DNA from 4 places in the Nocardiopsis codii genome. Region 4 is predicted to be linked to each of the others. Evidence: riboswitches for the same ligand, from Rfam matches in the RefSeq annotation. Region 4 holds a riboswitch; each other region holds the start of a gene.
What was found. Region 4 has a riboswitch for S-adenosylmethionine ahead of thrC (threonine synthase). Riboswitches for the same ligand answer to the same signal wherever they lie in the genome.
Positions count from the first base shown of each region.

Region 1: another riboswitch for S-adenosylmethionine. It lies ahead of Q8791_RS15255 (aminotransferase class V-fold PLP-dependent enzyme); the one in region 4 lies ahead of thrC (threonine synthase).
Region 2: another riboswitch for S-adenosylmethionine. It lies ahead of Q8791_RS22180 (ABC transporter substrate-binding protein); the one in region 4 lies ahead of thrC (threonine synthase).
Region 3: another riboswitch for S-adenosylmethionine. It lies ahead of Q8791_RS08940 (FAD/NAD(P)-binding protein); the one in region 4 lies ahead of thrC (threonine synthase).

Region 1 covers NZ_JAUZMY010000013.1:165,700-172,790, reverse strand. The annotation lists gene Q8791_RS15270 (acyl-CoA dehydrogenase family protein) at 14-1,204, opposite strand; gene Q8791_RS15265 (CaiB/BaiF CoA transferase family protein) at 1,276-2,577, opposite strand; gene Q8791_RS15260 (DUF3870 domain-containing protein) at 2,586-2,969, opposite strand; SAM riboswitch class IV at 3,348-3,462, shown strand; gene Q8791_RS15255 (aminotransferase class V-fold PLP-dependent enzyme) at 3,523-4,902, shown strand; gene Q8791_RS15250 (SAM-dependent methyltransferase) at 5,614-6,321, shown strand; gene Q8791_RS15245 (DinB family protein) at 6,312-6,854, shown strand; gene Q8791_RS15240 (primosomal protein N') at 6,876-7,091, opposite strand, start outside.
Region 2 covers NZ_JAUZMY010000024.1:43,293-50,383, forward strand. The annotation lists gene Q8791_RS22165 (GH1 family beta-glucosidase) at 1-1,036, shown strand, start outside; gene Q8791_RS22170 (hypothetical protein) at 1,224-1,397, opposite strand; gene Q8791_RS22175 (hypothetical protein) at 1,715-3,526, opposite strand; SAM riboswitch class IV at 3,830-3,947, shown strand; gene Q8791_RS22180 (ABC transporter substrate-binding protein) at 4,039-5,136, shown strand; gene Q8791_RS22185 (ABC transporter ATP-binding protein) at 5,133-6,209, shown strand; gene Q8791_RS22190 (ABC transporter permease) at 6,209-7,075, shown strand; gene Q8791_RS22195 (ABC transporter permease) at 7,068-7,091, shown strand, end outside.
Region 3 covers NZ_JAUZMY010000007.1:22,782-29,872, forward strand. The annotation lists gene Q8791_RS08925 (alpha/beta fold hydrolase) at 255-1,079, shown strand; gene Q8791_RS08930 (hypothetical protein) at 1,422-1,574, opposite strand; gene Q8791_RS08935 (ketopantoate reductase family protein) at 1,927-2,847, shown strand; SAM riboswitch class IV at 3,022-3,130, shown strand; gene Q8791_RS08940 (FAD/NAD(P)-binding protein) at 3,194-5,143, shown strand; gene Q8791_RS08945 (acetyltransferase) at 5,243-5,704, opposite strand; gene Q8791_RS08950 (VCBS repeat-containing protein) at 6,067-7,091, shown strand, end outside.
Region 4 covers NZ_JAUZMY010000003.1:342,719-349,809, reverse strand. The annotation lists gene Q8791_RS05280 (alpha,alpha-trehalose-phosphate synthase (UDP-forming)) at 1-1,399, opposite strand, end outside; SAM riboswitch class I at 1,705-1,846, shown strand; gene thrC (threonine synthase) at 1,860-3,119, shown strand; gene Q8791_RS05270 (ubiquitin-like small modifier protein 1) at 3,199-3,477, shown strand; gene Q8791_RS05265 (GNAT family N-acetyltransferase) at 3,741-4,268, shown strand; gene groL (chaperonin GroEL) at 4,622-6,253, shown strand; gene Q8791_RS05255 (ABC transporter ATP-binding protein) at 6,511-7,091, opposite strand, start outside.

The sequences.
Region 1 (7,091 bases), on a different contig from region 4:
CCGGGGACGCGGGTCAGCGGAACGCGGAGATCCCGGTCACGGCCTGGCCGATGCTGAGCGCGTGGATCTCCTCGGTGCCCTCGTAGGTGGCGACCGTCTCCAGGTTCACCATGTGGCGCATCACCGGGTACTCCAGGGTGATGCCGTTCGCACCGTGGACGCCGCGGGCGGTCCGCGCCACCCGCTGGGCCGCGGCCACGTTCGCGAACTTGCCGAAGCTCACATGGTTGTGGTGGCAGTTCCCCTCGTCCTTCAGGCGGCCGATCCGGAGCGCCGTCATGCCCGCGTGGTTGACGTCCACGACCATGTCGGCGAGCTTGCGCTGGGTGAGCTGGAACCCGCCGATCGGCTGTCCGAACTGCTCGCGGGTCATCGCGTACTCCCGGGACGCCTCGTAACAGGCGCGCGCGGCGCCGACGACGCCCCACACGATCCCGTAGCGCGCCTCGTTCAGACAGGACAGGGGGGACCCCAGGCCCTTCGACCCGGGGAGCACCGCGTCGGCGGGCAGGCGCACCCCCTCCAGGACGAGCTCGGAGGTGATGGACGCGCGCAGCGACAGCTTCCTGTGGATGACGTTGGCCGAGAAACCCGGGGTGTCGGTGGGCACCACGAACCCGCGGATGCCGTCCTCGGTGGCGGCCCACACCACGGCCACGTCGGCGACCGACCCGTTGGTGATCCACATCTTGGTGCCGTCGAGCACCCAGTCCGAGCCGTCCCGCCGGGCGCGGGTGCGCATGGAGCCGGGGTCGGAGCCCGAGTCGGGCTCGGTCAGCCCGAAGCAGCCGATCGCGTCGCCCGCCGCCATCCTCGGCAGCCACGCGGTCCTGTGCTCCTCGGAGCCGAACTTGTGGATGGCGGCCATGGCCAGCGAACCCTGCACGGACACGAAACTGCGCAGGCCCGAGTCGACGGCCTCCAGCTCGCGGCAGGCCAGCCCGTAGGCCACGGCGCTGGAGCCGCCGCATCCGTACCCCTCCAGGTGCATGCCCAGGAGCCCCAGGTCCCCGAAGGCCTTGGCCAGGCCGCGCGGGTCGGGCAGGGTGCCCGCGTCGAACCACTCGGCCACGTTCGGCAGCAGTTCGCGCCCGGCGAAGCCGCGCACGGCGTCACGGACGTCCCGCTCGGTGTCGGACAGCTCGGCGTCCACGGCCAGGAAGTCGTGCGGGTCCGGGGCGGAGGCCCTGCGGGAGTCGCTCATGGGTGGGTGTCCCTTCGTGGTGCGGTCGGCGGTGCGGCCCGGTGCGGGATGCGGGGGCCGCGGCGGTCGTGTCAGTGCGCGGCCGGCGGCTCGGGGTCGGGCTCGTGGACGGCGCCGCGGGTGACCATCGCGTCCACACGCGCCCCGTCCACGCCGAGTTCGGTGAGGATCTGGCGGGAGTGCTGTCCCAGGAGCGGCGGCGCCGCGAGCGGCGGGGGAGTGCCCTCCAGGCGGAAACCCGCCCGGACCTGTTCGAGGAGCCCGGCCGTGGGGTGCTCGACGGTGCGCAGGACGTCGTCGCCGTTCGCGTCGGCGGTGCGCAGCGCGTCCAGTACCCCCCGCACCCGCCCCACCGGGACCCCCGCCCCTACCAGCAGGTCCATCCAGTGGTCGGCCGGTTCGGCGCGCAGGACGGCGGACAGCTCTCCCACCAGCTCGTCCCTGTGGGCCACCCGCCCGGGGTTGGTGGCGTAGCGCGGGTCCTCGGCCAGGTCGGGGCGGTCCAGTGCCCGGCACAGCCGCTGGTACAGGGCGTCGTTGCCGGCGGCGACCACGATCTCCGCGTCGGCGGTGGGGAAGACCTGGTAGGGGACGATCGTGGTGTGCGCGTTGCCGACACGGGCCGGTTCGGCCCCCGTCACGAGCGCCTGCTGGGTGAGGTTGACCAGGCCGGACAGGGTGGAGTTGATCAGCGACGCGCTGATGTTCTCGCCCCGGCCGGTCACACGGGCCCTCATCAGCGCCCCCAGGATCCCGACGGCGGCGTTGAGACCGGTCAGCACGTCGGTGAGGGCCACCCCCACCTTGCTCGCCGGGCCGTCGGCGGGGCCGGTGGTGGACATCAGGCCGCTCTCCGCCTGCACGACGATGTCGAACCCGGGACGGGTGCTCGGTTCGTGCTCCGGGCCGAAGCCGCTCACCGAGCAGTACACGACGGCCGGGTTGCGTGCGCTCACCGCCTCGTAGCCGAGGCCGAGCCGGTCGATCACGCCGGGCCGGAAGTTCTGTACGACCACGTCGGAGGACGCGCACAGCTCCTGGACGGCGGCCAGGCCGTCGGGGTCCTTCAGGTCCACGGCCAGGCTGCGCTTGTTGCGGTTCACCGACAGGAAGTAGGCCGCCTCGCCGGGGCCGTCCCCGCCGTCGGCGGGGCCCGCCCAGGGCGGGCCCCACGCGCGGGTGTCGTCGCCGCGCCCGGGCTGCTCGACCTTGACCACCTCCGCTCCCATGTCGGCGAGGAGCATGGTCGCGTACGGGCCCGCGAGCACGCGGGAGAGGTCGGCGACGCGCACCCCCGCGAGGGGGAGCGGGGCGGCCGGGCCCGGCCCGGGGCCGGGGGCGTCGTCGCCGGGAACGGGCGGGGTGTCGGTCACGAGGGGTGTCACTCCTTGGCGTCGGGGCCGCCGGGCAGCTGGTCGCCCTCCCGCAGCTGGTAGTAGGACTCCAGGCAGCGGCGCAGGGCCGTGGTCAGTGCGGCGCCGGACTGGCCCGCGTACCGCGTCTGTACCCGTTGGACCAGTTCGGCGATGTCCTCGGTGACCGAGGCGCCCTCGACCAGGGCGCGGAAGAAGTCCTTGCCCAGGTCGGTGAGCAGGGTGGTGTCCGCGGCGACGATGCGGCCGTCCGCGGTGTCCACGGCGAGGACGACGCCGAGCCGCTGGTACTGGGAATGGCTCGCCACCGAGTCGGGAAGACGGGCGTAGCCGGAGATGAGGACAACCCTGGGGTTGCGGAGAACCTGCTGGATACGGTCGTCGCCGTGCAACGGACACACCTCTCGCTCGCGGGCATGCGAAAACTCCAACGCTCTGGAGTCTCGCGCCTGGAGGGTGGCCGGGGGAAACCGGGCACCGGCGGCGTGAGGGCAGGCACCCCAAGTATGGCCCGACCGGTTCGGCGGCTGTCAAGCGGGGCGCGGCCCGCGCGTTCGGCGAACGCCCGCACCTCCCCCGTCCCCTCGCGCGGGCAGGGTGCCCTGGACCGGTGCGCCCGGCGGACCAGCGGCCCGCCCGGCCTGCGCGGGCGGGGGACCGCGCCCCGGGCCCCGGGCCCCGCTGCGCCGCGGGGCGGGCGGCGGGGTGGTCCAGGCCACACAAGGGCCCGGCTGGTCGGCCCCGCCGCGCGTGTGTTAGCCTGCGTCGCAGGTCACGAGTACCAGCGCGAAGCCCCGGCTTGCTGGTCGGCAACCCTCCTTCCGCGGTGGGGTGCCCCGGGTGAGGACCAGGTCCCGACACAACCGTGTCAGACAAGCGCGGACCCCTGTGGCGTAGCCGTGACGGCACCCCTGTGGGTCCCATGACCCGCAGAAGAGGTGCTTCATGACCGTTGTCAGCCCCATCCACACCGCGCGTTCGTTCCGTTCCGGTGCTCCGTCCGGATCCGCCGACCGCCCCTCGGGCGACACCGCCGGGTGCACGATCGTCGCCGCGGACGAGGGCGTCCCCCTGGTCACCGGCGAGCGCGTCGAGTACGCGAACTTCGACTACGCCGCCAGCGCCCCCTGCCTGTCCCCGGTCGCGGACGCCCTGGCCGACGCGCTGCCCTACTACGCGAGTGTCCACCGGGGCGCGGGCCACCACTCGCAGGTGAGCACCGACGCCTACGAGCGGGCCCGGCGCAGCGTGGCCCGGTTCCTCGGGGCCCGGTCCGAGCCCGCGGACGCGGTGGTGTTCGTGCGCGGCACCACCGACGCCCTCAACCTCCTGGCCCGCTCCGTGCCCGAGGGCTGCACGGTGGTCGTGTTCGAGACCGAGCACCACGCCGCACTCCTGCCCTGGGAGCACCCCGCCGCCCGTGCCGGGAGCGTGGTCCGCCTGCCGCTGCCCGCCACCGCCGAAGCCGCCGTCGAGGCGGCCCGCACAGCGCTGCGGGAGGCCCCCGAGGGGCCGAGGCTGCTGTGCGTGACCGCCGCCTCCAACGTCACCGGTGAGATCTGGCCGGTCGAGGAACTGGTGGCGGCGGCGCACGCCGAGGGCGCCCGCGTGGTCGTGGACGCCGCCCAGTACGTGCCGCACCTGCCGTTCAGCCTGGAGGAGACGGGCGCCGACTACGTGGCGCTGTCCGCGCACAAGCTCTACGCGCCCTTCGGCTCCGGGGTGCTGGCCGGACGCGCCGACTGGCTGCGCGAGGCCACCCCGTACCTGTCCGGGGGCGGCGCCACCCGACTGGTCACCGAGCACGACGTGGTGTGGAACGACCTCCCCGCGCGGCACGAGGCGGGCAGCCCGAACGTCCTCGGCGCGGTGGCGCTGGCCGCCGCCTGCGACACCCTCACCCCGGCCACCCAGGAACTCCTGCACATCCGCGAGTCCGCGCTCCTGGAGCGGCTGCGCGCCGGGCTGGCCGCCGTCGCGGGCGTCACCGAGCTGACCCTGTGGGGCCCCGAGCACCCGCGGGTCGGCATCATCTCGTTCACGGTGGACGGCCTGCCCGCCGACCTGCTGGCCGCCGCACTGTCCGCCGAGCACGGCATCGGGGTGAGGGACGGCCTGTTCTGCGCCCACCCGCTCACCCGGCACCTGCTGCCCGAGGGCCACACCCAGGCCGTGCGGGCGAGTCTGGGGGTGGGCACCACCGCGGAGCACGTGGACCGGCTCGTCGGCGCGGTCGCCGACCTGGTCGCCAATGGCCCGGCCTGGGAGTACGCCGACTGCGACGGCCGCCTGGCCCCGGTTCCGGACCCGCGCAACGTGCTCTGACGCGGGGACGGCCCCCGTCGACGGGCGCCCCGGTGACCGGCACGGTCACCGGGGCGCGCTGCGTCCGGGGCCCGCGGGGGGGCGCTGCCCGTCTCCCGCGTGCCTCCGCGCCTGGCTCTCTCGCACCCCTCGTGCCGCCTCGTCCCCGCCCCGGCGCACCGACGACCCTCACGGCCCGTACCCTCCGCGGTCGGTGCCTCCCGTGCGCGTGTCCCCGGTCCTGCGGGCTCTCGCCCTTCCCGTCCCCGCGCCTCCGGTCCCCCGCACTCGGTGGGGCCCGCCGGCGAGGCGGCCCGCGCGCGGGAGGCCGTTCCCGGCGGGCCCGCTGTGGCCGGTGGCGGGGCCGGGCGCGTCGGTGGTCGCACGGCAGTGTGCGGCGTCCGCGGGGAGGCCGACCACGGCCCCGTCGCGTCGCTGAGCGGGCGGCCGCGCGCAGGGGAGGCGGGCCGGTGCCGGTGGCGGCAGCCCCGCACCCTCCGGGCACCGGAACGTGTCGGGAAGCCCTTCCGGGGCGGAGGATCCGGAACCTTGCTACGCACCGAACAACAAAAAGTACAACAAGGCACATTTCACTCCATGGTGTGCCGGGAATCACTTTCCCAGCCTGTAGCATCAGGCCCTGACGGCATGGCGTGACGCCGACGGACCCGACCGGTTCGCTCCGCGGCGCGTCCTGCCTCCCACAAGCGAACCGGCTGGGGGAGCGTGATCGTGACGGACGTCCGAGGGCCCAAGGCGGGTCCGCTCGCGGCCGTGTTCCGGCAACGGGAACCCGTGCAGGTGCCAGGACGACGGTCGCGCGTGGTCAGCCTCGACCCGCGCGCGGGCGAGCCAGCCGCCACCGGGCAGAGCGAGCACACCCGCCTGCACCGGGCCTTTCTCGGACGGGTCATCGACTACCTGCGCGCCGACGCCGGTGTCCGCCAGTTCGTCGACTGGGGCTGTCCCGTGCCCGGGACCACCGAGCGCGTCCACGCCTGCGACCCCGACGCCACCGTCGTCCACCTGGCCCCGCACGGCGCGGCGGGCATGCTCCCCACCGCCAACGCGGCAGTGCTCTCCGGCGACGGTTCCGGTACCGCGGGGCTCCTGCGCCGTCTGGGGACCTCCGGGCTCGTCGACTTCGACGAGCCCGTCGCCGTTCTGATGACCCGGCCCTTCACCGCCGACGACCCGCCCGAGGGCATCGGGGGCCTGCACGCCCTCATGCGCGGCGGCGGCTACCTCGCGCTCGCGTCCCCCGCCCCCCGGGCCGTGGTCGAGCGCGCCTTCCACCCCTTCCTCCCTGTTGAACCAGGTGTGGCCGATCTGCGATGGTGGCCCTATCCGGACGAGGACGTGTCCGACCGGGGAACCGGAACCCTGGCAGGGCTGGGCCGTGCGCCCGGGAGCGGAAGGGGGACCCGCAGATGGCGGTGAACTGGACGGGTGAGGTTCTGGCGCAGGTCCAGTTCTACTGGGAGTACTCGCTCTGGCCACGGCTGGAGGGGCTGACCGACGCCGAGTACCACTGGCTGCCCGCACCCGGGGCCTGGACCGTGCGCCAGGGGGCGGACGGGCGGTACCAGCCGGACTCGGCGGTCCCCGAACCCGAGCCGCCGCCCGTGACCACGATCGCCTGGCGGCTCGGACACCTCGTGGTGGACGTCCTGGAGACCCGCACCAACTGGCACTTCGGCGACCGCACCTACACCCGGGAGAGCGTCAACTGGCCCGGCGACGCGGTCGAGGCCAAGCAGCGTCTGCGCCACGCCTACGAGGTCTGGTCCGAGCACATCCAGGCCCTCGACGAGGACGGCCTGTCCGCGCCGGTGAGAGGCACCGAGGCGCCCCAGTGGGCGGGCTTCCCGACGGTCGCGCTCGTGCTGCACGTCAACCGGGAGATCATCCACCACGGCGCCGAGATCGCGCTGCTGCGCGACCTCTACCGCGCCCAACCCTCCCGGACCTGAACCCGGCCGCCCGGACGGCGGTCAGACCACGTGCAGCGGGTCCACCCGCACCTGGGCCAGGTGCTCGTCGCCGCGCGCGCTGCGCGCCGACGCGGCGGCCTTCAACGAGCGGGCCAGCGCGCCCACCCCGTCGCGGGGCACCCGCAGGAGGGCGCGCTCCGTCGGTGAGCCCTCGCCTCCCGGCCCGCGCTCCGCGGCCACCGGTACCGGCCCGAGCAGTTCGGCGCCCTCGGGCAG
Region 2 (7,091 bases), on a different contig from region 4:
GCCCCAGGCCCTGGAGGACGAGGGCGGCTGGCGGGTGCGCGACACCGCCCACCGCTTCGCCGAGTACTCCCGCATCGTCGCCGACCGCCTCGGCGACCGCGTCAACCGCTGGATCACCCTCAACGAGCCGTTCTGCTCGGCCTTCGTCGGCCACGCCGTCGGCCGCCACGCGCCCGGCACCCGCGAGGGCACGCCGGCGCTCGCCGCCGCGCACCACCTCCTCCTCGCCCACGGCATGGCCGCCGGGGAACTGCGCGCCGCCGCGGCCGGGGACGTCGGCATCACCCTCAACCCCGACCACCTGCTGCCCGCCTCGGACTCCGACGACGACCGCGCAGCCGTGGAGCGGGCCCGCACGCTCCACAACCGCGTGTGGTTCGACCCCCTCTTCACCGGCGCCTACCCCGACAACGAGGACGAGGTCTGGGGGACGATGGCCGACGGCTCGTACCGCGCCGACGGTGACCTGGAGATCATCGCCCAGCCCCTGGACTTCCTCGGCGTCAACTACTACCGGCCGATCATGCTCCGCGACGCCCCCCACACCGAGGCCGACCCGTCCGTCCGCACGGCCGTGGACATCCGGACCGAGCAGGTCGCGTTCGAGGGGGTGCGGCACACCACCATGGGGTGGCCGGTGATCCCCGAGACCTTCTCCGACCTGCTCATCGACCTCAACCGCCGCTACCCGAACCTGCCGCCCCTGCTCATCACCGAGAACGGCTCGGCCGAGGACGACCGGCCCGACGAGACCGGGCGGGTCCGCGACACCGGCCGCGTCGACTACCTGCGCGACCACCTGGCGGCCCTGGGCCGCGCCATCGAGGCCGGTGTGGACGTGCGCGGCTACTTCGTGTGGTCGCTGCTGGACAACTTCGAGTGGGCCTACGGCTACGACCGGCGCTTCGGCCTGGTCCGCGTCGACTACGAGCTCCTGGAGCGCCACCCCAAGGACAGCTACCACTGGTACCGCGACTTCCTGACCTCCCACCGCGCACGCAGGATCCACGAGCCCGCCGCCCGCGACGGCGCGTGAGCGCAGGCCGCCCCGCCCAGCCCCGCGGCCCCGGCCGCGGGGCGGCCACAGCCCCCCACCACCCCGACGCCGTGGTGGCGCCACCCCCGGACTGCGACGGGCCGACCGACGACGCCGTGCCGCGCACCATGGGGGCGCACGTAGCGGACGCTCCCCGCGAGCCCCGCACGCGGGCGGGGCCCACGGCTCAGGCGTGCTGGCGGGCGACGCTGCCGAACGCGCCCACGACCGCGCCCAGGGCGAACATCGACGCCTCGTCCTCGTCCATGTGGACGATGCCGGCCGGCACACGCACTCTGTAGGGCTTGGACTCGGCGGGGAGGATCTCCAGACCGTCGATGATCCCCTGTCCCTCCAACATCAACAGGGCCTCCTCGACCCTTCCTGTACGGTCACCACGGGACCATATGGACATGCGTCAACCCTCACTACGGCCGGGGCCGGATACAACCGAGCGGGAACGGCACCACTGGGACAGGGCGGTCCACTGTTTCCCGGGCCGGAACTCCAGCCCTGTCACGCTCCGGGATCCGTTCCGGTGTGCGCGGGGAGCAACCCCAGTGATACCACCGGCGCGGCGGGACCGGGACGGCATCGGCGGTGCCGTGCACTGGCCGGAACCGGCCACCCCGCGCAGGTGTGGGACCGGCCCGTGTCCGGAGGCCGCGGGAGCGCGCATCAGCCGGTGAGCACGGTCATCTCGTCCCCCCGCGCGTCCAGGGCCGACAGTTCGACCTCCGCCGAGGGCGGACCCCCGCTGCGGGGCCCCTCGACGGCGACGGGCTCACCGTTCTCCCCCGTCCCCTCGGCGCCGCCGCGCACCACGACCCGGGACGCCTCGCGCGACGCCGCCGCCAGGTAGTGCCAGCGGCCGTCGCCGTCCTGCCACCAGGTCCCCGCCACCACCTGGCGGTTGAGGTTGCTGCAGTCCCAGCCGCTCCGGCGCTCGCCCGCGACCACCGTGTCGGTCCCCTCGCCGGTGGTCGCGACCAGCACGGCGCGGGCCAGGCCGCCCCCGTCCTGCGTTCCGTAGCGCACACACACCCAGCGCCCGTCACCGCCGCCCGGGAGCTCCTGTCGCGCGAACTCCCACGCGGTCGCCGTGGACACCGGCTCGTGCGGCGGGGCGCCGGCGCAGGCGACCAGGCCCCAGAGGTCGAACCCGTTCGCCGGGTCCAGCACCTCGTGCGGGCCCAGGCGGCGGATCTCCGCGGGGGGCGGCGGCATGTAGCCCAGGTGGGCGGTTCCGGGGCCGCCCAGGTCGATCGCCGTGTACGCCTGGCCGTGCGCCACCTCGGGGGCCCGCAGCCGCAGCACCGGCCCCACCCCGCAGTGCCCGCCGGCGGCCACGGCCCCGGTCACCCCGTCCTCGTGCGGGATGTCGGACCAGCGCGCGCCCGCCTCGCCCAGGGGAGCGGTGGCGGCCTCGGTCACCCACGGCGGCAACAGGTAGTGGGTGCCCGCGTCGGTGTCGGCGAGCCTCAGCGCGGGCCAGTGCGCCACCCCGCCGTCCGGCTCGGCGAACACCTCCACGTCCTCGTCCCCGCCGGCGGCGGTGTAGCGGGCCACCCACGGCCCGTCGTGCAGCAGCACCACCTCCCGGTCGGCCACCTCGCCCGCGAACAGCAGGCGCGGGGCGCGCGGGACCGCAGTGGCCGGGCCGCTCCCGGCGGAGGTCAGGGCGGGCGTGCCGGGGGTGCCCCCGGCACGCGCCGGGTCCCCCGTGGTCGCCCGCCCGGTCCACACGGCCAGCGCCCTGCGGACCAGATGCTCGTCGCCGACGGCGGTACCCCGGGGGTGCCACGCGGTCAGGTCCAGCCGGAAGCGTTCGCGCCAGGTGTCCTCCGCGGGCGCGTCGGCGAGGGCGACCGGGGCCGTGCGCGCGGCGGACCCGAACGTCTCGGCTCCCGGTTCGGCTGCGGTCAGCGACAGGGAGAGCACCGCCAGACAGGCCGCGCCCGCCGCGACGGCGAGTCCGCGCCGGTCGAGGAGGGCGCCCCGGCCGTTGACCCGCACGACCGTGGGGTCGGGGAACCGGAGGTCCTCCTGCACGGTGAGGGCCCGCTCCACGGCGCCGTCCGCGTCGCGCACGCCGACCGAGGCGAGCAGTGCGCGGGCGTCCCCGGGGGCCATGCCCTCCACGCGGAGCAGGGCGTAGGCCGCCCGGGTCCGCGCGTCGAGGCCCTCCAGGCCCTCCAGTGCGACGGCCTCGCCGCCCGCACCCTCCAGCGGTGACACCCGCAGCCCGGTGGCGCCCCTGGGGTGCCATCCGCGCGGGAACAGGGAGCGCCGCAGGACCTGTCGGCGCACTCGCGCGTACTCGCGCGGGCGGGGTTGGCGGCGACCGGGGGGCAGGGCTCCGGTGACCACGCGGTGGGCCCGTTCGAGCAGGCCGTGGGCCGGACGCCGCCCGGAGAGGGCGAGGAGGGAGATCAGGACAAGGTTGCGATACCTGTTCTGGGGGAGGCGGTGCTCCGCTGGGGTGGGCATCAGAACTCCTCGGGATCGGTCCGAGCGAGCCTAGGTACCCCGGGTCCGCCGCACGCGGCGAATGCCGAAACCTGCCACCTATGCCTGGAAAGTCCCGTGGGGCGGGCTTTCCGGGTTTCCCTCCCGGTGTCGGCGGGGGTTGCGCGCACCGTCCGGTGTCCTCCGCGCCGCGTCCGCGCCGGGGACGGACGGCGGGGGTGCGGTGCGGTCCGGTGGTGACCTGCATGGACACTGGTTCTGTGAGAGATGTACGTTAATCGACTCACCTGGTAGGAAAAGTCATATTTTGTGGTAGTTTTCTGCCGTCAGGAGTTCCAGCGGTAAGCCCCGGCTGGCTGGACGGCAACCCTCCACCGCGGTGGGGTGCCCCGGGTGAGGACACGGCTGTCGTTGCGTGCGCGCATCGTGGCAAGCGCAGGTTCCCTCGAACGAGCTCCCCGCGCGACCCTCCACCGTGCCACACATCTCCTCAGGGGCTGGTGAAAGGACTTTCCGTGATCGAGTCAAGCCGCTTGGGCACTCGAAACCGAGGACGCGGCGTCCTCCTGTGCGCAGCAGGCAGCGCCCTGATACTGGCGGGCACCACCGCGTGCGGCGGCATCGACACCGGTGAGGGCGGGTCCGCCGGCGGCGAGATCACCGTCACCGCGTTCGCCGGCCCCTGGGGAGAGCTGTTCACCTCCTCCTTCGTCGAGCCCTTCGAGGAGGAGACCGGGATCGAGGTCAACGTGGTCACCGGCGCCGACGGCGAATGGGTGACCCAGATGCGCGCCGCCGGGGGCGAGAACCCGCCCTTCGACCTGGTCGCCCTCACCTCCGAGACCTTCCACCAGGCCGTCACCAACGACCTCGTCCAGCCCCTGGACCCCGACGCCCTGGCGCACTGGTCCGAACTGGACCCGGTGCTCGTCGAGCAGTCCACCGTGGACGGCTCCTCCTACGGAGCCCCCCTCACCACCGGCTCCGCCGGCCTGGTCTACCGCACCGACCTCGTCGAGGACCCCCCGCAGGACTGGGAGGAGATCTTCGACGAGCAGTACTGCGGCCACGTGGCACTGCCGCCCCTGACCTACAACATCGGCCTGCAGTTCTTCTCCGCGCTGGTGGCCTCCGAGGGCGGGGACCTGTCCGACCCCGAGGCCGTCGACCGCGCCTTCGAGCGACTGGAGGAGCTCAAGGGCTGCGTCTCCGCCTACCCCTCCGACGCGGGCAACGTCGGCACCGTCCTGCAGAACGGCGACGCCTGGATCGTTCCGTTCTGGGACGGGCGCGCCATCGCCATGGAGCAGGAGGGGCAGCCGATCGGCTTCACCTACCCCGAATCCGGCGCGGTGGGCGCTCTGACGTCGTACTACGTGGCAGAGGGCACCCAGAACCGCGAGGACGTCTACGCGTTCCTGGACTACCTCACCTCCGCCGAGCACCAGAAGCCGTTCGCCGAGGGGACGTTCTACGGCGGCGGCAACACCGGCATCGACCACTCCGCCGAGTTCGACGAGCGCATCAGCTACGGCACCGACGTCTACGAGGACTTCACGTGGGTGGACTACGGCGCCGCCACGCCCAACCTCAACGAGTGGCAGCAGCGATGGAACGAGATCTTCCAGTGACCGATCCGACCTCCGAGCACATCGTCGTCGAGTCGCTCACCACGGCCTACGGCGGGACACGGGTCCTGGACGTCGACCGGATGGCGATCCACCGGGGCCAGTTCCTCTCCATCCTGGGGCCGAGCGGCTGCGGCAAGACCACGCTGCTCCACGCACTCGCCGGGTTCGTCGAACCCGACGGCGGCTCCATCACCATCGACGACCGCGACGTCACGGCGGTGCCTCCGCACCGCCGCGGCCTGGGCATGGTCTTCCAGAACTACGCCCTCTTCCCGCACATGTCGGTCGCCGACAACGTCGCCTACGGCCTCCGGGCGCGCCGCACGCCGCGCCCGGAGCGGGACCGGCGCGTGGCCGAGGCGCTGGACCTGGTGGGCCTGGCCGAGTTCGCGCGGCGCCGCCCCCGGCAGCTGTCCGGAGGGCAGCAGCAGCGGGTCGCCGTCGCGCGCGCCCTGGCCACCCGCCCCGAGGTCCTGCTCCTGGACGAGCCCCTGTCCAACCTCGACGCCCAGTTGCGCCGCGAGATGCGGGTCGACCTGCGCGCACTCCAGCAGAGGCTCGGCATCACCATGGTGTTCGTGACCCACGACCAGGAGGAGGCCATGTCGCTGTCGGACCGCATCGTGGTCCTCAACGGCGGGCGGATCGAGCAGGAGGGCACCCCGCAGGAGATCTACTCCGCCCCGGTGAGCCGCTTCGTGGCCGAGTTCGTGGGCGCCGCGAACATCATCGAGGGTGTCGGCGGGGCCGACGGCGTCGACGTCGACGGCGTCCTGGTGCGCACCGGCCTGGACGAGGCGCCGTCCGGCCCCGTGTCCCTGGCCCTGCGGCCCGAGCGCGTGCGCGTGTCCGGGGGAGAGGAACCCCTGGGCGCCGCCGGGCGCGGCGGCGTGCACGGCGAGGTGGTCCACCGCGCCTTCCTCGGCGACGGCTGGGAGACGCGGGTGCGCGTGGGGGAGTCCCTGTCGCTGGGCGCCCGCACCGACGCCGAGCCCCCTCCCCTGGGCGCGAGGGTGACCGCGCACTGGGACGCGGCGAGCGTCATCGCGCTCCGCGACGCGGGCGGCGCCTGATGGGGGCCGCCCGGGGACGCCTGTTCGGCGTCGGGTTCGTGCTGCCCGCGGCGGTGTTCCTGGTCCTGGTGTTCCTGGTGCCGCTGGTACGCGTGCTGTCGCTGAGTCTGCATCCGGTCGACGGGGCGGGCAACCCGCTCCCCGAGTTCTCCCTGGTGCAGTACCAGCGGGTGTTCACCGAGTCCTTCTTCTCGCAGGCGCTGGTGAGCAGCTTCCAGACCTCCCTGCTGGTCACCGCGCTGTGCCTGGCTCTGGGCTACCCGGTGGCGTACGCGCTGTCGCGGGTCCCCGGCGGGGCGCTGCGCACCCTCATGTTCGTCATCGTCCTCTCACCGCTGCTCACCAGCGTCGTCGTGCGCAGCTACGGCTGGGTGGTGCTGCTGTCGGCCAACGGCGTCGTCAACCGCTTCCTCGTCGGCACGGGCATCGCCGACCAGCCGCTGCCCCTGCTCACCAGCTACACGGCGGTCGTGGTCTCGGTGACCCACGTGCTGCTGCCCTTCGCGATCATCCCGCTCACCACCGCCCTGGGCGGTATCGACCCCCACCTGCGACGCGCCTCCCAGAGCCTGGGGGCGGGGCCCGCCCGCACCTTCGGCCGGGTCACCCTGCCCCTGAGCCTGCCGGGTGTGGCCGCGGCGTGCATGGTGGTGTTCCCGCTGTCCATGGGCATCTACATCACCCCGCTCCTCGTCGGCGGCGCCAACCAGCCGCTCGCGGGACTGCGCGTGTACAGCCAGATCACGAGCGTCTACGACTACCCCGTCGCCGCCGCTCTGAGCCTGACCCTGCTGGTGCTGACCCTGGTGTGCGTCGCCGCCATGGGCGCCGGATTCCGTTTCTGGGAGAGGAGGAACCATGGCTGAGACCACCGCCGCGCCC
Region 3 (7,091 bases), on a different contig from region 4:
CAGCCCGCACACGGCGCCTGGGAACCGTGGACACCCCGGTCACGGCCGCTGATCTGCGCGCCCTGACCCTCTGGCTGGCACAGATCCCCCGGAACCGGACGCCAACCCGCGCCTCTCCCTCCGCGCCGCCGGGAGGACTGCCCGGAGTGGATGCGCCCCAAGCTCAGCACCTGAGACCTCCCCTCGCACCTGGCCCAACCGCCTCCCGCTGACCCGCCGAAACCCCCAGCCCCGACCAACCTTTGAGAGACCGTATGACCTGGTCCGAACGCACCGTGAAGAGTGGCGGCGTCCGTATCTCCTGCCGCGACTGGGCAGGGACCGGACGCCCTGTAGTCCTGCTGCACGGACTGGCCGGCCACGCGGGTGAATGGGATGCCATCGCCCGGCAGTTGAGCATCCGACACCGGGTCGTGGCAGTCGACCAGCGCGGCCACGGTGCCAGCGAACGCTTCCCCCACGACCTCTCCCGCGCCGCCTATGTCGCCGACGTCGTCGCCGTACTCGACCAGCTCGACCTAAGGATGCCCGTCCTGATCGGCCAGTCGCTCGGCGGCCACGCTGCCATGCTCACCACCGCCGCACACCCCGACCTCATCCACGCGCTCGTCCTGGTCGAAGCTGGACCCGGTGGCCCGAATCCCCACGTGCAGGAGGAGATCGGCGGATGGCTCGACTCGTGGCCAAACCCCTTTCCGTCGCGGCAGGCGGCCGTCGACTTCCTCGGCGGCGGGGCAGTCGGCGAAGGCTGGGCAGCCGGGCTGGAGGAGCGTGACGGCGGCTGGTGGCCGCGTTTCGACCGCGACGTCATGGTCGACTCGCTGGCCGAGAACGCCCGGCGCTCCTTCTGGGACGAGTGGGCAAAGATCGCATGCCCGACCCTGGTCGTCCTCGGCCAGTCCGGCATCATCCCCCCGCAGGAGATCGACGACATGTTCCGCCTACGACCGGATACGACAGCCGTGAGCATCCCCGGCACAGGGCACGACGTCCACCTCGAACGAACCGACGCGCTGCAACGGATACTCCAGGGATTCCTCCGCGACATTCCCACGTATCCCGCTCCGAGGCGCACCTGACCCGGAGACGCCGTGCTTGCGCGTCACGCCCGGAGTGCCATGCCTGTGCGCACGTCGCGTCGGATGGCTGCGTACAGCTCTGTCTTGGACTGCGACGGCATCGGGTCCCCTCCGCGATGGGAAGCACACTGATGCTCTCACCGCAAGGCCCTCGGGGTTGCCGAACTCATCGACACGACAGAGCGATGAGCAGGGGTGTTGACCACACTCATCGACAAACGTTGCCGTCAGACACGAACAGAACCAAGGAGAACCCGATGGTCTCCGGCGGCCTCGTCGGCGGACAGGACCCCGGACACGACGAAGGCGCCGCCCGACAGGACGACGCCACCGGGGATCTTCCTACTCGTCGACGCTGAGCACCAACGCGTAAGCCTCGGCGAGGTCCTTGACGTCCTCGGCCTCCTCGGAGACGGGAGCCAACTCCACGATCTTCTTGAGGATCGCTTCGCGCGCCTGGGCCTGGATGTCCTGTGTGTCCTGCGATTCAGTCATACGCCAACCCTAGACCCGCGGCCGGACATGTCCGGTCGCTTCCCCATATCCACCAGCTGAGGCCACCCGGGCGGTGGCCTCTCCGCATGTGGAGACCACGTGACCGAGGGGCGGGGCCGGGGGACCGCCGGGACAGCCCGTCCGTTGCGGAGCGGGGCGCGGGGCCACCACCCCGCGGACCCTCCCGGGACGGGAGGGGACTCCGCGCTCCCTTCCTGCCGTCCGGTGCGCCAGCGGGCTCCGCACCGCGGCGCGACTCCGTGTCACCGGAGGGCAACTCCTTCACCCTTGCCCCCAGGTGTCCCATGGTCATACGTTTTGCGGTGTTCACGAGACACCGGGTAGGAGAATCATGAAGATCCTTGTGGTGGGCGCCGGAGCCGTCGGCGGGTACTTCGGCGCACGCCTGGTCCAGGCGGGCCGGGACGTCGACTTCCTCGTCCGGCCCGCGCGCGCCGAACTCCTCCGGGAGAGAGGACTGGTCCTGCGGAGCGCGGACGGCGGTGTGGAGTCGGTCCCCGTCACCCCGGTGACCGCCGACCGGCTGGGACCCGGCTACGACCTGGTCGTCCTCGCCGTGAAGTCGTACGGTTTCGACGCCGCGCTGGAGGACGCCGCCCCCGCGGTGGGTCCGGACACCGTGGTCCTGCCGTTCCTCAACGGCATGCGGCACATCGACGCCCTGGTGGAGCGGTTCGGCGCCGACCGGGTCTACGGCGGCGTGGCCATGGTGATGACCAGGCTGGGCGCGGAGGGCGAGATCGTCGAGGTCGGCAAGATGAGCCAGCTGATCTACGGCCCCCTCTCCGACCGCCCCGTGGTGGCCCCGGCCGACGTGCACGCCGCCCTGGACGCGGGCTCCTACTCGGTCTCCCTCACGGGGTCGGCGCGCCAGGAACTGTGGAACAAGTGGGTGTTCCTGGCGACCCTGGGCGCGTGCAACTGCCTGATGCGCGCCCCGATCGGCCGGATCAACAGCGCGCCCGGCGGCCAGGAGTTCACGGCCGGGGTGTTCGCCGAGGCCATCGCGGTGGCGACGGCGTCCGGGTACCCGCCCGGCCAGGACGCCCGCGACCGGGCCGACGCGATCATCGCCGACACGACGGCGACGACCACGACCTCGCTGTACTGGGACCTGACGCAGGGCAACCCGGTGGAGGCCGACCAGATCATCGGGGACCTGGTCGCCCGGGGCCGCGAGCTGGGGGTGCCCACCCCGCTGTTCTCCCTGGCCTACACCGGCCTGAGCGCGTACGCGGCCGCACGCGCCTGAGTGGCGGGCTTCCCGGCGCGCGCCGCGTACCGGGAAGCGCGCCGGGGGCGGTCGGCGCGGAGCCGACCGCCCCTCGGGTGCACCGATTGCCACCATCCGCCCCCTTGTGTGTATTTCTCGTCACCTTCCCTCCCACTTGTCTGGAATATTTCCTAGTGGATAAGTTCGGTTTCAGGTCACGAGTTCCAGCGCGAAGGTCCGGCTAGCTGGGCGGCAACCCTCCTGCGCGGTGGGGTGCCCCGGAATCGACGACCCGGCTGCGGCGACGCGGCAAGCGTGCGAGAACTCTCGTCCCCCGGCGCCGTCGCCGCACCTCAACACCGGACGAACACGACGAGGCGGGACTGTGAGCACCATCCCCGGGACGACCCCCCTCCCGCTCCGCGGGTTCGACGCCGTGGTGGTGGGCGGCGGCCCGCGCGCGGTCGCGGTCGTGGCGCGCCTGGCCGCCCGGCACCCCCGCACGGACCGGCCCGTACGGGTGGCCGTCGTGGACCGGGTGGAGGTGGGGGCGGGCGCCACCTGGCGCACCGACCAGTCCCCCCTGCTGCTCAACAACACCTACAGCGCGCACACCACGATCCACGCCGACGGCTCCACCCCGATGGACGGCCCCGTCGTCCCCGGTCCCGACCTGCTGCGCTGGGCCTCCGAGAGCGAGGTCCCGGCCGACCGCCCCGCGTGGGCGGCCCGCGAGGTCGCGGAGCTGCGCCCCTGGTCCTATCCGTCGCGGCGGATCCAGGGCGTGTACTACAACGAGCAGCTGGCGGCGGCGGGGGCCACCGGCCGGGTGGAGCTGACACCGGTCGTCGGCACCGCCGTGGACCTGGTGGCGTCGGGGGACGCCGGGCGGACGGTGGTACTGGAGGACGGACGCCGCCTGGACGCGCCCGTGGTCGTGCTGGCCCAGGGCATGGTGCAGGCGCGGCGCTCGCCCCGGGTCCGGTCCCTGGTGTCGGCCGCGGAGGCGCACGGGCTGGTGTACGTGGAGCCGGGCATGCCCGCGGAACGCGACTGGGACCGGGTCCCCGGAGGGGAGACCGTCCTGGTCGCGGGCCTGGGCGCGAACTTCTTCGACGTGGTGGCGCTGCTGACGGAGGGACGCGGCGGGCGGTTCGAGCCCGCCGGGGATCCGCTGTACCCGGCGCGGCTGCGCTACGTGCGGAGCGGGGACGAGCCGCACCTGGTGGCGGGGTCCCGGCGGGGCCTGCCCTACCGGGCCAAGGCCGCCTACCCCGACGGGTTCCCGCCGCGGTACGAGCCGCGCCTGGCGACGCGGCAGTGGTTCGCGCAGGTGGCGTCGGAGACCGGCCAGGACTTCCGGACGGCGGTGTGGCCGCAGCTCGCCCGCGAGTTCGCGTGGGCGCACCTGTCGTCCCTTCTGGAGCACCGCCCCGGGACCGTGGTGCCGGGGCTGGGCGCGGAGGAGCTGCTGGCGCGGTTGCGCGGTGCCGGCGCCGACGGTGTGGACGCCGTCGTGGCGGCTGCGGTGACCGATCCACGCCACCGCCTGTCGACGCGGCGGTTGGACCGGCCCGGACCGGCCGGACCGCTGACGGAGGAGGCCTGGCGGGCGTGGGTTGCGGCGTACGTGAACGAGGAGCTGGACACGATCCACTCCCCGCTCACGAGCGCGCGCAACGCCGTCAACCGGGCGATGGCGGCGCTGCGGGGGCAGGTGCAGCGCCTGGTCGCGGCGGGCGCGCTGGACGGGGCGAGCGTGGCCCGCGACGTGGCGGGGTGGTTCACGCCGACGGGTCTGGCGCTCGCGTCGGGGCCTCCTCCGCACCGCACCGCCCAGGTGCTGGCGCTGATCGACGCCGGTGTGCTGGAGCTACTCGGCGAGGGCTCGTCGGTGGAGTTCGAGGACGGCGTGTTCGTGGGGCGCTCGGCGTCGGTGCGGCGCGAGCCGGTGCGGGCGCGGGCGTTCGTGGAGACGCGCATGTCGAAGGGCGTGGTCACGGGCACCGACGACCCGTTGCTGGGCGCCCTCCTGGGGTCCGGCCGGGCGGGGCTGCACGTGTGGCCGTCCGCGGACGGCTCCCGGTCGTCCAGCGGGACCCTGGACGTGACCAGGTCCGGTTTCCGCCTGCTGGACGCCGACGGCGTCGCGGACGAGAGGGTGGTGGTGCTCGGCATCCCGGCCGAGGGTGTGCAGCCGGGCTCCTCCATCGGCGCGATCCCGGGCGTGCCCTCGCCGCTGCTGGCGGGGGCGGACCTGGCCGCCGCCGCTGTCATGGACCACCTGGGAGCCGACGACGTGTCGGGAACCGGCGTGACCGCGGGCCGCGTCTGAGGTCTGCCGCCGCTCCGCCGCCGCGCCCGGGTGTCCGGGCGCCGCGGCGGTGCGGCCGGTTCCCGGTCGGCCCCGGGTGCCCGGTCGGCCCCGCGGCGATCAGGAGCGGTCCCTGCGCATGTGGACGAGCGGGAACGGGCGCCCCTCGCCGTCCACCGGTGAGCGGCCCGTCTCCTCGAACCCCTGTGAGGCGTAGAACCCGCGCGCGGCCGGGTTCTGCTCGTTGACGTCCAGGGTGAGCACCGGGCGACCCTGCGCCGCCCAGGCCAGCAGGGCGCGGCCCACGCCGCGTCCCCGGGCGTCGTCGTGGACGAACAGCATGTCGACGTGGTGGCCGTCGAGCCCGATGAAGCCGACGGGGCGGCCGTCGGGGTCCACGGCGACGTGGACGTCGTGCCGGGGCAGGTAGGCGTCCAGGATCCTCGCCTCGTAGCGGTCGACGTCCTCCCGGGTCAGGAAGGCGTGTGTGGCGGTGACGGCGCTGCGCCAGATCTCCGCCAGGGCGGCGTACTCCTCCGGGCCCCTGGAGGGACGCACGTGCACTGGGAGAGAGGGATTCATACGCGCACCGTACCGGGGCCGCCTCCCGCACGGCACGGAGATTTCCTCCCGGAGGCGCCCGAACCCGCCCGCGGCCGGGCGCCGCCGACCTCGGGGACGGCTCCACCCCTCCCCCGGTGGTCACCGGGGACCACGGGCACCGACGAGCCGGCTCCGGCCCACGACCCGGGCGCGGTGCGCTCAGCACCGGTCCGCCGGCGGGTCACCGGAGGAGTCGCCGACGGGGGCGCGTTCCACAGCGGGGCCTTCGGCGGCCGAGACCGGCGCCGTGCGCCCGACGGATCTGCGACTACCCTGGCGTGATCCCCGAAGGCCGACCGGGCACGCCCGCCGTGCCGGCTCCCCGACGATCGGACGATCCCATGTACCCCCTCCGCCCCGCCCCGCTCTCCCTCGCCTGCGTCCTCTTCCTGAGCGGGTGCGCGAACGCCCCCGATCCCGGGGGTTCGGAGGGCGGACGGGGGCAGGGGGCCGACGAGGTGTACGAACTCGCCCCCGTCCCCGAGGGCGGGGGCGGCGACCTCCCCGACGACGTCAACGGGGACGGCTACACCGACCTCCTCTTCCTGGGGCCCGTCGAGACCGCCGGGAACGAGGGGACCTGGGAGCAGACGCGGCGGCTGGTGGTCGTCTACGGCTCGGAGCGCGGCCCCGATCCGACCACGCGCACGGGCCTCGAAGCCGGGGCCGTGACCGCGGTCGCCGCCGCGGGCGGCGGCCAGCACCTGCGCGCGGGGACCGCCGACCTGGACGGTGACGGCTTCTCCGACATACCCGTGACGACGGCTCCGCCCTCGGGGCAGGGCGTCGGCGGGGCCGCGGTGTTCTGGGGCGGTCCCGCCGGCCCCGACCCGGACGCGGCCCCCGTCCCCCTGGCGTCCGTGCCCTCCGGGGAGGGGTCGGACGGGGAGTGGTCCCCCAGCGGCGCGGCGCCGGCGCCCGGCGACTTCGACGGCGACGGCAGTGCCGACCTGGTGTCGTTCGAGGAGTCGGAGGGGAGGTCGCGTCTGACCGTCCTGTACGGCCCGTTCGAGCGTGACGGGACTCCCGCGCGCACCGGCCACCGCACGGTCGACGCCTGGGTCGGCGACCTGGTGCCCGGCCACCTCGCGGAGGGTGTTCCCACCCCTCTGCTGGTGCGGCGCGGCGACGACGGCGAGCAGCCCGGCAACACCCTCTACCTGACCGGGGGAGGCGACCCCGAGGCGTGGGGGGAGGCCGAACTGCACGCCGGGGGGATGTCCGTGTTCGGCGACTTCGACGGCGACGGCGAGACCGACCTGGCCGTCGGCGACGACGGGGGCAGGAACAACGAACCGGGGCACGGGACCGAGTCCCCCGAGGTGGACGACAGGCTGAACGTGTACCACGGCCCCTTCGACGCGGG
Region 4 (7,091 bases):
GCGGCGGCAGTGCGACAGCCGCCTCGGCGAGCCCCTCCCGCCGCTTCCTGCGCTCGTCCTCCGGCATCGACAGGGCCCGGTGCAGCGCCTCCGCCGTCTCCAGGGTGTCGAAGGGGTTGACCAGCAGCGCGTGCTGCCCCAGCTCGTCGGCGGCGCCCGCCTCGCGCGAGAGCACCAGCACCGAGTCGCGCTCGGAGAGCACCGGGCCCTCCTTGGCCACCAGGTTCATGCCGTCCCGGGTCGGGTTGACCAGCAAAACGTCGGCCAGCTGGAACGACGCCAGCGAACGCGGGTAGTCGTCGTTGACCTCCAGCACCAGCGGCGTCCACTCCGCGGTCGCGAACTCCTCGTTGATCGCCTTGGCGATCCGCAGCACAGAGTCGGTGTACTCGCGGTACTCGGGCACGTCGCCCCGGCTCGGGTAGGCGAACGCCAGGTGCGTCACCCGGCCCCGCCACTCCGGGTGGGCCGTCAGCAGCTCCCGGTACGCCTCCAGGCCGCGCACGATGTTCTTGGACAGCTCGGTGCGGTCCACCCGCACGATGAGCCGCGTGTCGCCGACCGCATCCTCCAGGGTCGCGCGGCGCACGGCCACGGTCGGCTCGGCGGCGCTCTCGCGCAGCCCCTCCTCGTCCGCGCCGAGCGCGTGCACGCCCACCGCGACCATCCTGCCGCCGTACTCGACGGTCCTCTGGGCGAAGTCCACCTCCGCGCGCAGGATCTCGGCGCAGCAGCGCAGGAACGCGTCCGCCCACCGGGGGCTCAGGAAACCGAGCCGGTCCGCGCCGAGCATGCCCTCCAGCAGCTCGCGGGAGACGTGGTCGGGCAGCATCCGGAAGTACTCCGGCGGCGCCCACGGCGTGTGCGAGAAGTGCGCGATGCGCAGGTCGGGGCGGCGGGCGCGCAGGATGCGCGGCACCAGCGCGAGGTGGTAGTCCTGCACGGCCACGCGGGCGTTGTCGGCGGCACCGGCGACCAGGGCCTCGGCGAACGCGTTGTTGTAGGCGGTGTAGTCCTCCCACAGCCGCCGGAACTCCGAACCGAAGGACGGCTTGTTCGGGATGTCGTACAGCATGTGCTGGACGAACCACAGGGTCGAGTTGGCGACCCCGGTGTAGGCGCCCTGGAAGGTCCGCTCCGGGATGTCCAGCATGTGGACCCGCATGCCGTCGAGGTCGTACTCCAGGTCCAGCCGGGCCTCCGGGGCCTCCGCCGCCGCACGCCTGTCGGCGTCGGACAGGGCGGCGCACACCCAGATGCTGTCGATCTCCGTGGCCACGGAGATCATCCCGGACACGAGCCCGCCCCCGCCCCGGCGGTGTTCCAGGGAACCGTCGTCGGCGGTCGAGAAGGACACCGGTCCCCTGTTGGAAGCGATGAGGATCTGTGCCTTGTCCACGTGGTCGTCCTCTCGAAGGTGCGGATGGGGCCGTCGCTGCCGTCCTGGCGGTGGGGAGGAGCCTGTGCGGAAGCGGGACGCTCCTTATGTCTCGCCGGTCGACAGCCGCCCCAAACCCGTCCGGGGCCGACGGCGCGGGACGTCACCGCCCCGAAACAGAGCACGTGCGGCCCGGACGCGCTGACCGGTGGGATCTCAGCATGTGAGCGGGATCGTGTTACCCGGATCACCTGCCATGGAAAACCGGTCAACGCGTCCGTTACAGTGACGGTGCGGATCCGACAGGACCGCCCACAACTTCATATTGCTCATCCAGAGGGGTGGAGGGACCGGCCCTGCGAAGCCCCGGCAACCATCTCAGCGCGCACTACTCACGAACCCGTGAGGCGGCTGGGGCAGGTGCCAACTCCGGCCTGGGGACAAGGTGTCCACCAGGGAAGATGAGGGGAGACGCCTCGCCATGGCGATGACCGCCACCGAACCCACCTCCGTCCGCGCCTTCGGCCCCGGAACCGCGCTCTCCTGTCGCGAATGCGGCCGGCGCTACGAGCTCACCCCCCAGTTCGCCTGCGAGTTCTGCTTCGGGCCCCTCGAGGTCGCCTACGACTTCGGGAACGTCACCCGCGCCGACATCGAGAGCGGCCCCAACAGCATCTGGCGCTACCGCTCCCTCCTCCCCGTGCCGGCCAACGTGGCCGAACTGCCCAACATGGCCCCCGGCCTGACCCCGCTGGTGAAGGCCGACCGCCTCGCCGCCGAGCTGGGCATGGACTCCCTGTACGTCAAGGACGACTCCGGCAACCCCACGCACTCCTTCAAGGACCGCGTGGTCGCGATCGCCGTCGAGGCGGCCCGCACCTTCGGCTTCACCACCCTGTCCTGCTCCTCGACGGGCAACCTGGCCGGCGCCGTCGGCGCCGCCGCGGCGCGCGCCGGGTTCGAGTCCTGCGTGTTCATCCCCGCCGGGCTGGAGGAGGCCAAGGTCGTCATGGCCGCCGTCTACGGGGGCAAGGTCGTCGCCATCGACGGCAACTACGACGACGTCAACCGCTTCTGCTCCGAGCTGATCGGCGACCCGGTCGGCGAGGGCTGGGGGTTCGTCAACGTCAACCTGCGCCCCTACTACGGCGAGGGCTCCAAGACGCTGGCCTACGAGATCGCCGAGCAGCTCGGCTGGCAGCTGCCGGAGCAGATCGTCATCCCGATCGCCTCCGGGTCCCAGCTCACCAAGATCGACAAGGGGTTCCAGGAGCTGATCAAGCTCGGCCTGGTCGAGGACCGCCCGTACCGGATCTTCGGCGCCCAGGCCACGGGGTGCTCGCCGGTCGCGCAGGCCTGGGAGAAGGGCATCGACGTCATCCAGCCGGTCAAGCCCGACACCATCGCCAAGTCGCTGGCCATCGGCAACCCGGCGGACGGACCGTACGTGCTCGACATCGCCCAGCGCACGGGCGGCTCCGTGGAGCACGTGAACGACGACGAGATCGTCGACGCCATCAAGCTCCTCGCCCGCACCGAAGGCGTCTTCGCCGAGACGGCGGGCGGCGTCACCACGGGTGTGCTCCGCAAGCTGGTGCGCGAGGGCAGGCTCGACCCCGAGGCCCGGACCGTCGTGCTCAACACCGGCGACGGACTCAAGACCCTCAACGCGGTGGACGCCGGTGTGACCGCCACGATCAAGCCGTCCCTGAGCGCCTTCACCGACGCCGGCCTCGTCTGACCGCCGTCCCGGCGACCCAGGCAGTCCCGGAGGGCCGCGCACCGGCCCGCCGCCCCACAGCAGAAGGAAGAACAACGCCATGAGCGCCAGCGTCCGCGTACCCACCATCCTGCGCACCTACACCGACGACGCCTCCGAGGTCGAGGCGAAGGGCGCCACCCTCGCCGAGCTCCTCGACGACCTGGAGGCCAACTACCCGGGCATCCGCGCCCGCATCCTCGACGACAACGGCAAGGTGCGCCGCTTCGTCAACGTGTACGTCGGCGACGAGGACGTGCGCTTCGAGAAGGGCCTCCAGACCGAGATCGCCGACGGCGCCAAGGTCTCGATCATCCCGGCGGTCGCCGGGGGCTGCTGACCGGTCGGCACGGCGCCGACCGGCGCCGTCCGCCACCGCCCGCGAGGGGGCGGCCCGTCATCCCGCGACGAGCGGGAGGCCCGGGGCCGCCCCCTCGCCGCGTCCGCGCCCCTTGTGGTCCCCGCCCGCGCTCCGGCCCGGGGGGGCGGGCCCCGGCAGTGATGCGGCCCCGGCCCGATGGTCGTGCCCGCCCTGCTCACCACGGGTCCCCGGCCAGGGGATATTCGCTTTCCCGCGCCGGGGGAGGCGGTTAGCCTGCGGGGATGAGCGACGAGATCCGGGCGTACGAGGAGCGGGACAGGGACGCGGTGGTCGCCCTGTCCCTGAGGGCGTGGGAACCGGTGCACGCGTCGATGCGGCGGGAACTGGGCGACCGGCTCTACCTGCACATGATCCCGGACTGGCGCGTCAGCCAGCGCGCGGTGGTCACGAGGGCCCTGGAGTCCGAGGAGGAGCACGTGTGGGTCTCCGTCTCCGGCGGTGCCGTCACCGGGTTCGCGTCCGTCCGGCTGCGCCCCGCGCCCGGTGCGGAGGGCGAGGACGGCGCGGGGGACGGCGGATCCCGCCGCGGAGAAGGGGAAGTGACGTTCCTCGCCGTCGACCCCGGCCACCAGGGGAGGGGCGTCGGGGTGGCTCTCACGGAGTTCGCGGTGGACTGGATCAGGGACCGGGGCATGGGTCTCGCGATCATCGAGACCGGGGGCGACGAGGGCCACGCCCCGGCGCGGAGCACCTACTCCCGGGCGGGGCTCACACCGATGCCGATCGTCCGGTACTTCAAGAAGCTCTGACGCGCCGTGTCCTCCCGCGAGTCCCGATTCGCTCCTGACGGCACTGTCCGAGCAGGCACGGAGGGTGGCGGAACCTGTCCGCTGAGCGCGGAAAACAGCTCATGATGGGGTGTATGTGCAGGTCGGGGCTGTTATGAGGGGTGGGGAAATCGTGACCACATCGTTTGCACTCTCCATGGCCGAGTGCTAAAAAGGGACCTGGTTAGCACTCGCCTTCCTTGAGTGCTAACCGGATCGAGGCTGCGAGACCGTGGCATCCGACAGCAGGGTTGTCGGAGCGCTCCGGTCGTCCGTCGCGGGCGCATGCCTCGTCCCATCGCGTATCAGCCCGGTCACGGGAGGACAAGAATCCAATGGCAGCCAAACTGATCGCGTTCGACGAGGAGGCCCGTCGCGGCCTCGAGCGCGGTATGAACCAGCTCGCGGACGCAGTCAAGGTCACGCTCGGCCCGAAGGGTCGCAACGTCGTTCTGGAGAAGAAGTGGGGCGCCCCCACGATCACCAACGACGGTGTCTCCATCGCCAAGGAGATCGAGCTCGAGGACCCCTGGGAGAAGATCGGGGCCGAGCTGGTCAAGGAGGTCGCCAAGAAGACGGACGACGTCGCGGGTGACGGCACCACCACCGCCACCGTGCTCGCCCAGGCCCTCGTCCGCGAGGGGCTGCGCAACGTCGCCGCCGGCGCCAACCCGATCAGCCTCAAGCGCGGCATCGAGGCCGCCGTGGCTCGCATCAACGAGGAGCTCGGCAACCTCTCCAAGGACATCGAGACCAAGGAGCAGATCGCCTCCACCGCCTCGATCTCCGCCGGCGACCCCCAGATCGGCGAGACCATCGCCGAGGCGATGGACAAGGTCGGCAAGGAAGGCGTCATCACCGTCGAGGAGGGGCAGACCTTCGGGCTCGAGCTCGAGCTCGCCGAGGGCATGCGCTTCGACAAGGGCTACATCTCGCCCTACTTCGCCACCGACCTCGAGCGCATGGAGACGGTCCTCGAGGACCCCTACATCCTCATCGTCAACTCCAAGATCTCGAACAACAACGAGTTCCTGCCCGTCGTGGAGAAGGTCCTCCAGGCCGGTCGCCCGCTCGTCGTCATCGCCGAGGACCTGGAGGGCGGCGCCCTCCAGACGCTGATCGTCAACAAGATCCGCGGCACCTTCAAGTCCGTCGCCGTCAAGGCTCCGGGCTTCGGTGACCGCCGCAAGGCCCAGCTCGGCGACATCGCCGTGCTGACCGGCGGCCAGGTCGTCACCGAGGAGGTCGGCCTCAAGCTGGAGAACACCGAGCTCGACATGCTCGGCCGCGCCCGCAAGGTCGTCGTCACCAAGGACGAGACCACCATCGTGGACGGCGCCGGTGACGCCACCGCGATCGCCGGTCGCGTGAACGAGATCCGCAACGAGATCGAGCGCACCGACTCCGACTACGACCGCGAGAAGCTCCAGGAGCGTCTCGCCCGCCTGGCCGGCGGCGTGGCCGTCATCAAGGCCGGTGCCGCGACCGAGGTGGAGCTCAAGGAGCGCAAGCACCGCATCGAGGACGCCGTCCGCAACGCCAAGGCCGCGGTCGAGGAGGGCATCCTGCCCGGCGGTGGCGTCGCGCTGCTGCAGGCCAGCGTCCCCGCGTTCGCCAAGCTCGACCTGGACGGTGACGAGGCCATCGGCGCCGACATCGTTCGTCGCGCCATCGCGGAGCCGCTCAAGCAGATCGCCATCAACGCCGGCCTCGAAGGCGGCGTCGTGGCGGAGAAGGTCCGCAACCTGGAGCCCGGTTTCGGCCTCAACGCCGCCACCGGTGAGTACACCGACCTGTTCAAGGACGGCGTCATCGACCCGACCAAGGTCACCCGCTCCGCCCTGCAGAACGCGGCCTCCATCGCTGGTCTGTTCCTGACCACCGAGGCCGTCATCGCCGAGAAGCCGGAGAAGGCGTCGGCTCCGGCCGGCGACCCGACCGGTGGCATGGGCGGCATGGACTTCTAGGACCTCCTGGAGTTCTGGGGTCCGATACGCGACCTCGCCCGCGACGACCGGGCGGCCCTTCGGGGCCGCCCGGTTTCGCTGTGTCCGGGGCCGGTACCGCCCCACTGCCGCCGTGCCGGCCGCGCCCGTGTCCGGCATTCGGGGGACCCGGGTCGCGGTCCGCGCCGCCGACACCGCCGGACCCGGGGCGGTGTGCGCGGAGGATCGCCGATCCGGCCGAAGGGCGTCCCTCGGCCGGCTGGGCCGCGCGTGCGGACTCAGGCGTCCCCGTGCCAGGCGTGCCAGAGGCCGGCGTACGAACCCCCGAGAGCCAGCAGTTCGTCGTGGCTGCCCAGCTCGCTGATCCGTCCGCCCTCCACCACGGCGATCCGGTCGGCGTCGTGCGCGGTGTGCAACCGGTGCGCGATCGCCACCACCGTGCGCCCCGACAGCACCCCGGCCAGCGACCGCTCCAGGTGACGGGCAGACCCCGGGTCCATCAGCGACGTCGCCTCGTCCAGCACCAGCACCTCCGGGTCGGCGAGCACCACCCGGGCCAGCGCGAGCTGCTGCACGTGGGCCGGGTCCGGCGGCAGGTGCCCCGACCCCACCCGCGTGTCCAGGCCCTCCGGCAGCGACCGCACCCACGTGTCGGCGTCCACGGCGGCCAGCGCCTCCCACAGCCGGTCCCGGTCCACGTCGGCGGCGTCCAGGGCCAGCGCCAGGTTCTCGGCGACGGTGCCCCGGAACACGTGGCTCTCCTGGCTCAGCAGGATCGCCCGTTCGCGCCGCAGCTCCGGCGACAGCCCCGCCATGTCCGCCCCGCCGACCCGGACACTCCCGGAGGTCGGCCCGTGCA